3 regions of the Halobacillus sp. B23F22_5 genome follow, and region 3 is predicted to be linked to each of the others. Evidence: riboswitches for the same ligand, from Rfam matches in the RefSeq annotation. Region 3 holds a riboswitch; each other region holds the start of a gene.

Region 1 (4,234 bases), on a different contig from region 3:
TGATCTTCCCTGGTGATCGCGCAGCCAGAACAACTGGATCCCGCAGAATCCAGGACCCCATTTTTCAAATGATCATTACCAGCTGTCCCCCCAGATGGACTGTCCATCTTATATGCAATCTTTTCCGGAGGCTCCCCTTCACCGATATACCTTATTTTAAAGCTGGTCGATTCGCTGTCATCTCCTCTAATGTCCGCCTGGTATTTGACTTCCCATTTTTCACTTTTCCCGTGAAATTCTAGTGTTTTATGGCCAAAACAGCCAGCCATCACTACTATCATAAAGCATAGAATCATCCAGAGCTTTACTTTCATCATTCACCTCCTTAAAATCTAAAAACTTAGATATGCTATATTATGCAATAGGCTTTCAATTAATAGTTCTTCCTGCGATTGATTTTTTTCAAAAACAGCCGTTGATACCCTCTGACATGCGCTTCCCTCAACAGATATTCCTCGCCATCAACCAGGAACGTGCGATAATCGATATATTCTACTTCCCTGCCCTGTGCCAGTAATTCTTCCGTTATGGCACAGACCTGGTCTTTTAAGTGAATATAATAGTTATCAAAATCAAACGTAATATTACCTTTCCGTTCCCCCATCAACCTGCTCACTCCGATCAATAAGAAGAGGAAGAAACCAATCCATAATAAGCTTGTCATCCGTGTCCCTCCAACTTTCTGCGTTTACTATCTATACGAACTACTCAAGAAAAAGCTTTCAATAATGGTACTCGAATGGAAAAACCAAAAAAACAGGCTCCGTAAAACACGGAGCCTGTCTGTTAGGAAGAAGTCACATCTACTTCTTTTCTTTTTTCTAGCGGTGTCCGGGTGAACTTCGGAAACCGGAATAGGATGGCTAGAATCCCTGACAACGCAAGAAGCATCGGGTAAAAGCTGTAAGGGACGATTTCCACCGGAGAAATCTTGGCTACTCCAGCAGCTGCCAGTATCTGTGCGCCATAAGGAATCAGACCCTGAACAGCACTGGAAAAGATATCAAGAAGACTGGCTGATCTACGGTTGTCGATAGCGAATCGCTCTGAAATCTGCTTTGCCAGCGGACCAGCTGTAATGATTGAAATCGTATTGTTGGCTGTGGCCAGATTGACCGCTGTGACTAGTCCGGCAATTCCTGATTCTCCGCCTTTATTGCTATCAATCCGTTTTGTTATACTTTCCAACAAGTACTCAATCCCACCATTCCGGCGAATTAGTTCTACTAATCCACCAAGCAGGATGACGAGCATCGTCAGTTCCTGCATGCCTGTGAAGCCTTCACTGATTAGCGTAACAAAATCCATCAGGGCAAACTCTCCAAAAGCAAGCCCGACAATCCCGGCAAAAATAATTCCGCCGATCAGTACAAAGATGACATTGATCCCAGCTATCGCAAAACCAAGCACAGCAAGGTACGGCAATACTTTTATAAGGTTAAATGGATGGCTTTCCTCTAAAGATCCTGCAGTGTCAGAACTCAACACACCGAAAATCACTGCTGTTAGGACAGCCGCCGGAAGGACGATGAATAAGTTTGCTTTAAACTTGTCCTTCATCTTAGTACCTTGTGTGCGAACAGCGGCAATCGTCGTATCAGAAATGATCGACAGGTTGTCTCCGAACATCGCGCCGCTGATCACCGCGCCCATTACGAGAGCGACCGGGATTCCGGTCTGCTCAGCAACTCCAAGGGCAATCGGCGCCAGGGCAACGATTGTTCCGACCGAAGTCCCCATGGAAATCGAGATGAAACAGCCAATGACGAACAGGCCGACCACAAGCAAACTCTGTGGAAGGAATGTCAATCCGAGATTGACCGTCGACTCAACCGCTCCCATTCCTTCTGCGACAGAGGCGAACGCTCCTGCTAACAAGAAAATGATCACCATCAGGATGATATTCGGGTGCCCGCCTCCTTCCGCCAGCTGCATCACTTTCGTTTGAAAACTCTCTTTTCGATTCATAAATAATGCAGCAAAAATAGCTACGAAAACAGCGACAAGGACGGGCATCTTGTAAAAGTCCCCCGTGACAACCCCTGAGCCTATGAATAGTAGGATGAATATTCCAAAGGGAATCAGCGCCAGCGGATTCCCCGTTATTTTTTTATCCTGCATGTATTTCCCTCCAATTACTTACATTATGTCCATTCTAGGTGGATTTTTGTCATAAGAACAAAAGCGCAAGCGCCTTGCTCACCCCCGACAAGCTTAAGACAAGCCTCGGCGTGACGTTCTTTGTCACAGAGAGGATTGACTTAAGACCTCGAGGGGGTAGGCGCTGGAGCTGGATGACACCCACTACCGAAAGTTATCCACAAAAAGAAATTTTTATATTTTCCTAGCCAATAAAAAAACCTCTTGCAGACGCAAGAAGGCTTCAGTTGACTTTCCTTCTTATCTGCCAAGTTCAATGACTTGCTGGAATTAGCACCTTCCCATTAGGGGGGGTTGCTGAAGCTTCAACGGACCAGTTCCTCTGCTTCTCTTGATAAGATAACTATGAAATTAGATTTTTTCTAAGGACTGTTATTCACAGTACAATAGAAGGCAACTGTATGCAAGCAGTTAATTTTTCCATCTCGTAAAGGACCACAGAAAGAAAAACAGAACTATACCAATTTTAAGAACGAGAGCGATAATAGTACCATGATAATACATGAGGGGAGGGCAACTAACAGTGTGACAGCCTGCAGGGATGTCAATCCTCCTATAATCAACAAAGCCATCGGAGGGAGTGCAAGGGCAAAAGCCCAAAACAAACGGTTTAACCGGATCGGTTCCCCCTCGATTCTTCGCTGGGTTACAGCAGCCAGCATATAAGAAGAGGTATCATAGGTGGTCGCTACAAAGATTACAGCCAGGATCAAAAATAAAACCAGGGTGAAATCGCCGAAGGGCAGCGAGTGAATGATAGAAATGACCGCTTCATTTGAATGACCTTGCTTGATCATAGTAGCTACATCCAATTGAGTCGTGTTCTGAAGATAAAGGCCATAGTTTCCAAGTACAAAGAAAAACAGCCAGCATCCGACGGGACCAAAAATAATCGTCCCCAATATCATTTCCTTGATCGTTCTACCTCTGGATATTTTAGCAATAAACAAACCGATAAAAGGAGCATAGACAATCCACCAGGCCCAGTAGAAGATTGTCCATTTTTCCGGAAAACCTGACTGCGCAATCGGATCCATCCACGTATTCAAGCGGAAGAAATTATTCAGTACAAGCCCGACACTATTAGTCGAAATCTCTAAAATGAAAAAAGTCGGTCCAAGTATGGTGACAAACAAGAGTAAAAAGAAAACTAAATAGACATTTATATTGCTTAGCCGTTTCACCCCTTTTTCCATTCCAGCAAACACACTGACCGCAAACACAACCGTACAGAGGAGGAGCAGGAAAATATCCAGGAAATAGGTATGCTGTATTCCTGTAAGTCGCTTTACCCCTTCAGCCATCATCGGTATACTGATGCCGAGGGTTGTCCCTGACGCACCCAGCAAACCAATCATAAAAAACATATCAATCAACTTTCCTACGAAACCATCGGTATGATGATTCAGCACAGGGCGGCAAGCCTCGCTGATTTTAAGAATCGGCACCTTCTTCACATGATACAGATAAGCAATCGGCAATGCAGGCAGACAATAAATCGCCCACGCTGTCGGCCCATAGTGGAATAATCCGTAAGCCGCACTCCACTCCACTGCAAACGGAGTACCAGGAATGAGGCCCAGCGGAGGCTCGAGATAATAATACCCCCACTCAATCGCTCCCCAATACATAATTCCCGACCCAATACCCGCGCAAAAAATCATCGAAATCCAACTGAATGTAGAAAACTCCGGAGACTCGTCCTTTTTACCAAGCCTGATTTGCCCGTGCTTGCTAAAAGCTGCCCATATTAAAAAAATCAAAGAAGAAAAACCGATCCATAAATACAGGACTCCTGTCACATCCGTTAATTGCACATGCATCTGTTCCAGCCAGGTATGTGTAACATTCGGGTAGAAAAAAACAATGCTGCAGAGTATTAACAAGGAGATAAACGCTACAAGAAAGAACGGCCAATCGATCAATGACTTTTTCAAACGCACACCCCTTACCTTTCAGTCTTCTAAGTTATATGTATGTGAGGAGAACCATGGAGAATTCTAGTTATTTTAGTGGGTATGCCGGAATAACAAATTAATTACCATTCACCAATATCAAAGAAAGCTACAAACTT
Region 2 (4,234 bases), on a different contig from region 3:
GCAATGTGTTTATATTTCTCATTATTATCCTGTGCATCCTGAATATCCGTACTAGTAATGTCCTGGATCCCTGTTATTTCTACCTTATTCCAATCCGGCTGGTCATTGAATATCAGCTGGCTTAAAATCATCAGCTTGTTGAATGCATCCGTCCCATCGATGTCATTCGTAGGATCTGATTCTGCATAACCTTTTTCTTTCGCTTCGGATAAGGCAGTTTCGAAATCAATGGAACGCTCGCTCATCGCTGTCAAAATATAATTGCTGGTACCATTTAAGATCGCTTCAATTTTTTCTACCCGGTTGACCTGCAATAGCTGCTCAATCGTACGAATTACAGGAGTTCCACCAGCTGTTGTAGCTTCAAAACCTACTTTCGCATGGGTTTCCCGAGCTTTTTCAAGCAGGAATTTCGCATGCTTGGCGAACATCATTTTGTTTGCTGTGATGACGTGGACACCTTTATCCAAAGCGTGTGTGAGGTAGGAAAGTGCCGGTTCCTCACCTACAATCGCTTCAAATACAACATCCAGTTCAGGAAGGGTAATAATTTCTTCAAAGTTTGTAGTCACTACTATATTTTCCGGAAGGTCCCTGTGTTTAGAAGGATTCTGGACAAGGATAGCAACAATTTCTACTTCCTTCCCCAGGAGGGTCCGGAACCTTTCCTGGTGTTCATGAAGAACTTCGTGAATTCCTTGCCCGACCGTACCGTAACCAAGCAGTGCGGCTTTTATTTTCGTCATGGTAATCCTCCTTCGCCCTTGCATCTGCCGGGTATTCTACCAACAGACTATTTCTATATCTCAGTTTCTTATAAAGTCAGCGCTGCATCCGAGTGATCCGTCGCTTGTCGAAGAGTAACTGCGCGTTCATAAAGGTTATCTCCTGCTACGGTTTCAAGATCCTTATCAAACGTGACAGCTTTATTCTCTTTCACCCAGACCAAAGTTGGAGAGAGGTTAGTGATTTCTTTTTTATTGTTATTGGTTTCAACTGCAGATTCGCTATAGACGATATCGACTTTGGTATCTAGCAGTTCATCTTTTTCAGAGATATCTTTGATGATAAAACCTAAACGTTCCAGCTTTTTAACTTCCTGTTTGCCACTGTCAGAGAGTTCTCCTGCCGTAGTGATGACACGACGTCTCAGGTCGCCATTTTCACGATCCAGAGAGGATCCAAGTACTGTTTGAACAGTGTCTTTTCCTTTGGCCGGCCCCGCCGGGTTTTCTTCTCCTGTAGCGATGGCAATTGCCTGGTCCAGCTCAGCAAGTAAGTCCTCGGTGGATTCCAGTCCGATCGAAAGCCGGATCAATTCTTCTGTAACTCCTGTCTTTTCCAAGTCATCGGCGCTCAGCTGTTGATGAGTAGTGGATGCGGGGTGGATGATCAATGATTTAGCATCCCCGACATTTGCTACGTGAGACCATAGATTAATATTATCAATGATCTTACGGCCAGCTTCTCTGCCGCCTTTGATTCCAAATACGACAATCGACCCTGCTCCATGATGTAAATATTTTTTCGCCAAATGATGGGTAGGGTGGTTTTCAAGGCCAGGATAATTCACCCATTCCACTCCATCATGCTCGGTTAAGTGTTGGGCGACTTCTCGCGCGTTTTCCGTATGCTGTTTGATACGAAGGTGCAGAGTCTCCAGCCCTTGAAGCAATAGGAAAGCATTTTGCGGACTGAGGCAGGCTCCAATATCGCGCAGCAGTTGGACACGCAGCTTGATAGAGAATGCTAATGGACCGACATCGTATGCATAGCGAAGCCCGTTGTAGCTCTCGTCGGGTTCTGTGAATCCAGGAAACTTGCCATTCGTCCAATCGAATCGTCCGCTATCGACGACTACGCCACCGATGGTTGTTCCATGACCGCCGATCCATTTGGTAGCTGAGTGCACGACAATGTCCGCTCCCCAGGTCAATGGTTTACAAATATATGGGGTGGCAAAGGTGTTATCAATGATAAGCGGGATGCCGTTTTCATGAGCAACATCGGCAACTTCTTCAATGTCCAATACATTCAAGCTCGGGTTACCGATAATTTCAGAGAAAATCGCTTTTGTGTTAGGCGTAATAGCTTCTCTGAAATTTTCTGGATCCGTACTGTCTACAAAATTGACGGTGATGCCATAACGAGGCAGTGTATGGGTGAATAGGTTATACGTACCGCCATACAAATTAGTGGAGGCGATGATTTCATCACCTGCAGAAGCGATGTTCAGAATCGCCAATGTGATTGCAGCCATTCCGGAAGAGGTGGCGACAGCGGCTGCTCCATCCTCAAGCAACGCGATCCGCTGTTCGAAAGCATCAACTGTCGGATTCATGATTCGAGAGTAAATATTCCCTGGTTCTGCTAAGCCGAACAAATTTTTGGCGTGCTCCGTATCACGGAAAACATAGGAAGTAGTTTGATAGATGGGCACCGCACGGGATCCAGTGGAAGGATCAGCTTCCTGTCCTCCGTGCAGCAATAGGGTCTCAGGATTGTAGTGATGGGATGAAAAACTCATGAAAATTCCTCCTTCAAATGATTATGAAATAAGCAATCGTTTCGAAAGAGAGAGCATTCCGTTCAGAAAAGTGGGAGGAGTTGAAAGGAGGTAGAGGGAAATAGAAAAGCCCTCTTCCTAAGAAGAGGGCGTATGTACGTTTCCTCCTCTTATCTTTCAGATCCACAGATCTGTAGGAATTAGCACCTTTTCAAGCAATGCTTGATGGTTGCCGGGCATCGTCGGGCCTAGTCCCTCCGCCGCTCTCGATAAGAGATTCGATTGTTTAATCCAATATTTATGCTTGCTACGTATTCTAGATGATAAATTTTTTAAAGTCAAACACTTTTTTATTCTCAGTGGTGAATTTTCTAGTTAAACTCTCTTTTGTTGAAAACTCAGTTTCGGAGAAACTGCTTCCGTTATGGTGGTGATCGTTTGGAGGTCCGGGAAATCACTCGCTTTACATGGGCATGTAGTGAGCTTTCTCAGGCTTCGCCTTCCGGGATCTCACCGATCATGTTGATCCCATAAGACTTTGAATAAGCTTCTTGAAAAAACACCGCACGAAGGAAATGCGTAGCATTTTCGAGGAGTCTCACCGTTTTCCCAGACACCATAGGATTGTAAGAATCTCGAAACTACTATCAAGAGTAGGTACTTTTGGTGCAGAAAGAACGATCAATACAGCAATGTAACGGAATTTTTCTTTAAATTAGGTAAGGATATTCAAAGGTGATTTCGATAATCTTATGTGGCAAGGGGCGTGGGGGAACGGGGAGACTCCTACGGGAAAAGAGTTCCAGGTGAGACCCCACAGAGCGTTAGCTCGAGGAGGCTCAACGGACTCCCGTGGAAAGCGAGTCGTTCCCACACACACCTTTCTCTCAAACAATATCTCGAAATCAAGTCTTCGACTTTTCGGCCGTATAATTGAATTAAGACTGTTAAAAATCAACCACAACGTTTAAAGAGCCTATATTATCAGATAAAGCTGGTGATGTTTTATAGAAGAGCAAAATGGGAACATAGGTAGCAAGAACGAAGGAAGAGGAGTGTATAACATGAAACAATATAGTGTAGAACCTAACAAAGACGTAACAGGCTGGTTTGTAAAAATTGAGGATACAGCTCCGACAGATTTATACGATGAAAAATCGGTAGCCATTGAAAAAGCAGAACAGATGGCACAAGAAAATAAGCCAAGTAAATTATCCATCCAGGATGAAAATAAGGAAGTAATCGAAGAGAGAACGTATTAATACGACAAGCCCCCGCATTTAAATGTGCGGGGGTTTTTAGTGCTTTAAGAAAGTATAACTTTATTAAGGAATTAACGTATAAGAAAAAACTAAGGGTTTCCACATAAGTACCTGGCGACAAGCCAAGTTTTTCTAATGGCAAAAGTCCTCAAATTCACCTATCCTTAAATAAGATGAATGGTGAAAAGGCGGGATAGGATGAACGAAGCTGACTATGATGTCATCATTGTAGGAGCAAGAGCAGCGGGAGCGAGCCTTGCGATATTATTAGGCAGACAGGGAAAAAAGGTGTTATTGATCGATAAAGCATCATTCCCTAGCGATACACTTTCTACTCACCACCTGTCACATCTTGACTATTTAAGACAATTAGGTGTATTGGAAGACGTGGAAAAGGGTGGACTGAGAAAAATAACAAGGATGCGGACCTACATAAAGGACAGTTTGGTTGAAGGACCGCGGACAT
Region 3 (4,234 bases):
TCCCCGGAACCCAGGGCACTAATATAGATTCCATCCGGCCCGCAATGAACGGTATGCAATCGGCTGTAGCCCGTTCGTTCCTTGATTTCTTCCGGTTCAATCGTTCGGACAATACGGGGGCTCTTCGGGTCTGGCTGCGTATCGACAATATAGATACGGGAAGAGCGGATACCAGGCAGAATTAAATAACGTCTCTCAAGCGTGGGATGAAAAGCGGTAGGGCAAAGCGCAGAGCTGCATGCATTCCAACCAAAATGATGAAGTTCATCTTCCTCCTCCCCGGGCAAAAGCAATTGATGAATCAGTTGTCCATAGGTCTCTGAGTCAGGATCAAGATCAATGACCCCAAGGGCATCCGGCTGCAGGAGCGCAACATAAGCAAGCTTCTCTCTGGGAGCTTCCATGGCTGATTTAGCAGAAGGATAAAACGTGGGATCAGTACCAACCCACTTAGCCATAATTCGTTCACCTCTTTAATTTAGTCATACTTTGTAGTACAGAACTCAACCACCAATTAATACGAGTGGTTTAGTCGGTTTTAAGTTTATATAATATATGTAAAATTAAAGAATATGATACTTTTTTTATAATGATTTCTTTCATAACAACATAATCTTCAATGACTCGCTCATGATCACGATATCTTCACTTTGCTTTCTGGAGAGGAGCGCAGGATCATTCTAATCACTTTGAAGTATTACTAAGTAAATTAGAAGGGAGACATCCGTCATGGATGCCTCCCTTCTTGATTTCAGTGAGCACTACTTCCAGTAAGTGTGTTTTATCGAGACTTTCTTTACCTACCCATGTTTACGCTGGCAAGCTTTAAAAAATATTCTTACCCTATTTTAGATTGTCCAGCATTGTCTTGAGATTCTTCATGGGAACTATTTCTAACATCATTCATTACCCTTCTTGTTGAATCACTGATCTCTGCCTTAAAATAAGGTTCATATGCTTCAAGAGGAGCTTTTTTGGTAGAATAGACAGCGATTAATACCCCTATTAGTGACGCAACTACAGCAATTACAAATGGCACGGTATACCCCATAGCTTTAGCCACCACATACACCACTGCACCGATGGTAATGCCTGCATAGGCCCCTGCTCTGTTCATTCGCTTCCAATAAAGGCCCAGAATAACAACCAGGAAAAAGGCTGCTCCAAATCCTCCGTATATATAGACAAATCCCATTGCTAAGAACCACGGTGGTTTAATAGCTAATACAACTGCTACGGCTGCAATAGCAAAGATACTCAACCGCAGCCAATTCTTAAACTTTTTGTCACTGATCCTTTTGGAAGATATATTCAAGTACACATCATAATATAAGGAAGTTGCACAGTGCAGAAGCATGGAATTCGCCGTAGATATCGCTGCCGCACAAATCGCTACCAATGTGATTCCACCGATGATCGGCGGTGTGTATTCCTGAATTACTAGCGGAATAATATAGTCTGTCGTTTTTCCTGCAGGTATGCTGGGTATCAGAACTTTTGCCCCTAACCCGATAATGATTAATGGGCCCATGATGAAGATGAGCACAAGGATGGTGCCCATCACCTGCATAATCGCTACTTTTACATTTTTAGGAGCCAGCATCCGGGTGACCCAGTGCGGTGAGGATGGTGTTCCTAATGAATTAGAGATAAATATAGAAAACAGTGCCCCCAAGCCAAACGTTCCTAAAGGGGATAACAAAATTCCTTCTTCAAGTGGTGGTCCCCCCTCAATGGTAGGAGCAGTAGTCGTTGCAAGCGTTTCTACTATATTACCTAGTCCACCGGTGAGTGACCATATGACGCCACTCGCCAGTAATACACCGACTGTAATCAAGATGGTATTTAATGTATCTGTCGCAGCAACAGACCAGAAGCCACCCACACTTGTAATTAAAATAAATAATAAAAAACCGAATATCGCCAGCTTATAATCAATGCCTGTGATGCTGGAAAACACAATTCCAAATCCAGTCACCTGAATATTGACTAACAGCAAATAACCAATAAACATTAAAATGCCAACAATCGCCTGCAGCGTACTCTTTTTCTGAAAGGGTTCAAACCGATGCCTGATATACTCCGGGAAAGTTCTGGCCGGTTTTTCAGGCCTTCTAATTTTGTAAGCAACAATCGGAATTAAACCTCCACCAAAGCACCAGCCCGCTACCCAGCCTATCACCGCAGCTACACCTGAGCTGTATAAATACCCTGGAACCCCAACAACTGATGCAACACTCACCCAGGTTGCCGCAGTCGTACCAATTCCTAGTAATAATCCCATTCTATGTCCGCCAGTAGTATAATCATCGACCGATTCTGCTGTTTTAAGACTTTTTACATTTGCCCATATAAGAAAAATAATATAAAAACAAAAAACAATTACATACCAAATCATGCTTCAATAACATCCTTCCTGAAACTCTTATTTGTACTTAAACAATTTCCCATTAGCTCCCCATCTCTTCACGCCTGACTTCTCGACTTTATAGCAAAGAAACGTGCCTAACAGCAAAGAAAAAACCATTGTTCCAACCCATGTCATCATCGCAATTATCATATGGAAATTCCCCCTATCAATATATTTTTCTGCTCCAGCTTGTTTCCAGCCCTCCCTTTTTCAATAAAAAAACTCTTCCCTCACGAAGAGAGAAGAGTCGAATACAACCGTTTTAACGTTTGCCAATCGATTCTCATCTTCGGAATAGCTTTCGCCTTCCTCTGAAATTGGCACCGTGCAAAATTTGCCGGTTGCCGAGGCTTCATTGGGTCAGTCCCTCAACCTCTCCAGATAAGAATATTAGTAATGCTTATAAGTAAACTAGGCTTTATTCTATCATAATCAGGCCTTGCGTCAATCTTTTTTTAAATTTAGTAAATTCAATAATAAAAAAAGAGCTATCCCTAAGAGGACTCTTTTTTTGAAGCGTTTCTTTTCCATTTATTAACCAGCCCATAAATAAGACGTATAAACAAAACAATGAATGCTGCTTGCAAAAGGTTAATAAATACATCTGGTGAGGAATTCTGAAAATAATCGACTGCTATCAGCCAAATAGAAAGCAGAATGAAAAATACTATCCAGATTATGTTACTTCTCACTTACGATCACTCCCTATTTGTGAAGAAATATGTAAGAATAATTATTTTCATACTACCAAGGGTTATCTCCCTCTGTCCATAAACAGTAGGATAAATACCAGCTAAGTGTAGCAGCGATAGCAATAGCGTTTCCTCTTACCCCTGCATTAACTAATTTTTTAGCTGCTGAAAGATATTTCCCTTGTGTAATATAATCAATTGCCATTGTTAGGGCAGCAATCCCAATAAAATCTGTCCAGTTATTTCTGATTTTTTGTTCAATGCATCGATCGACGGGGTCATACGTGTGCGATTGTATTCCAAAGGTTTGTGGTTCTTCTATATTACATTCCAGGAACGGAGGCGCCTCAGCTTTTCCAGGCACTTCATTTTGTCTCTTGGCAGGTTTATTCATTGTATTAATCTCATGTTTTAATTTATTTAATTCAGGAGATTTGCCGAACTTTTCTTCTATCTTTTTAAAGTCCATTTGAATTGGCTTTCCGCTTTTACTTTTTATAGTAGCTTCTTCAAACATGAACTCCAACTTTTCAGCGAGCTCTTTTTCTTGTTCAGTAGCTGCAGTAACGTCATTATCTGTTGCATGGGCCATACGTGAAAAAGGTGTTGCAAATAAAGCGAACGCTAAAGTTAGCACAAGAGATTTAAATAACAATTGTTTCATTTCGATCCCCCTCTTATATTTATTGCTAAGACAAATATTAAAACAACTATTAGCTTTTCACTTATTCTAGTCATACTCATATCTTCTAGCAATCCCATCAGAATGATAGACTACTTTTCTACCACACTTTCAGTATGAATTGCCTACATATTAGAGAAGCAAGAATTGAGCACAATTGTTAAATCCAGACGAGGAGGGCTTTTCTGTCACCCTTATAACATGGATGGAGATGCAAACAATTTAGGAGGAGAAAGGAGTTGCGATTATTTACCATTGGACCATCAAAAAAGTGCCATCCCTACAGCGTTAACATGGCTGGGTTCTGGCACTTTTTGTTGATATTTAGCGTGGTATAGAGCGGTGAGTAATTGTTCCCTGATGGAAATACAACTCCCACCTTTCTTCCCGCTGCTTCCAAATCGAGCTCCGAAGTGTATTCCGGTTTTTAGTTTTGTTATGAATGAAATA

What was found. Region 3 has a riboswitch for S-adenosylmethionine ahead of ACGTN9_RS10995 (sodium:solute symporter family protein). Riboswitches for the same ligand answer to the same signal wherever they lie in the genome.
Region 1: another riboswitch for S-adenosylmethionine. It lies ahead of ACGTN9_RS09280 (Na+/H+ antiporter NhaC family protein); the one in region 3 lies ahead of ACGTN9_RS10995 (sodium:solute symporter family protein).
Region 2: another riboswitch for S-adenosylmethionine. It lies ahead of ACGTN9_RS01930 (O-acetylhomoserine aminocarboxypropyltransferase/cysteine synthase family protein); the one in region 3 lies ahead of ACGTN9_RS10995 (sodium:solute symporter family protein).

The regions. Positions count from the first base shown of each region.
Region 1 covers NZ_JBIEKI010000005.1:124,250-128,483, forward strand. The annotation lists gene ACGTN9_RS09270 (hypothetical protein) at 1-314, opposite strand, end outside; gene ACGTN9_RS09275 (hypothetical protein) at 374-664, opposite strand; gene ACGTN9_RS09280 (Na+/H+ antiporter NhaC family protein) at 787-2,121, opposite strand; SAM riboswitch class I at 2,398-2,501, opposite strand; gene ACGTN9_RS09285 (BCCT family transporter) at 2,616-4,097, opposite strand.
Region 2 covers NZ_JBIEKI010000001.1:400,453-404,686, forward strand. The annotation lists gene ACGTN9_RS01925 (homoserine dehydrogenase) at 1-746, opposite strand, end outside; gene ACGTN9_RS01930 (O-acetylhomoserine aminocarboxypropyltransferase/cysteine synthase family protein) at 815-2,527, opposite strand; SAM riboswitch class I at 2,674-2,782, opposite strand; gene ACGTN9_RS01935 (DUF2188 domain-containing protein) at 3,571-3,768, shown strand; gene ACGTN9_RS01940 (NAD(P)/FAD-dependent oxidoreductase) at 3,967-4,234, shown strand, end outside.
Region 3 covers NZ_JBIEKI010000006.1:137,559-141,792, reverse strand. The annotation lists gene ACGTN9_RS11000 (selenium-binding protein SBP56-related protein) at 1-458, opposite strand, end outside; gene ACGTN9_RS10995 (sodium:solute symporter family protein) at 839-2,398, opposite strand; SAM riboswitch class I at 2,691-2,798, opposite strand; gene ACGTN9_RS10990 (hypothetical protein) at 3,155-3,766, opposite strand; gene ACGTN9_RS10985 (nuclear transport factor 2 family protein) at 4,109-4,234, opposite strand, start outside.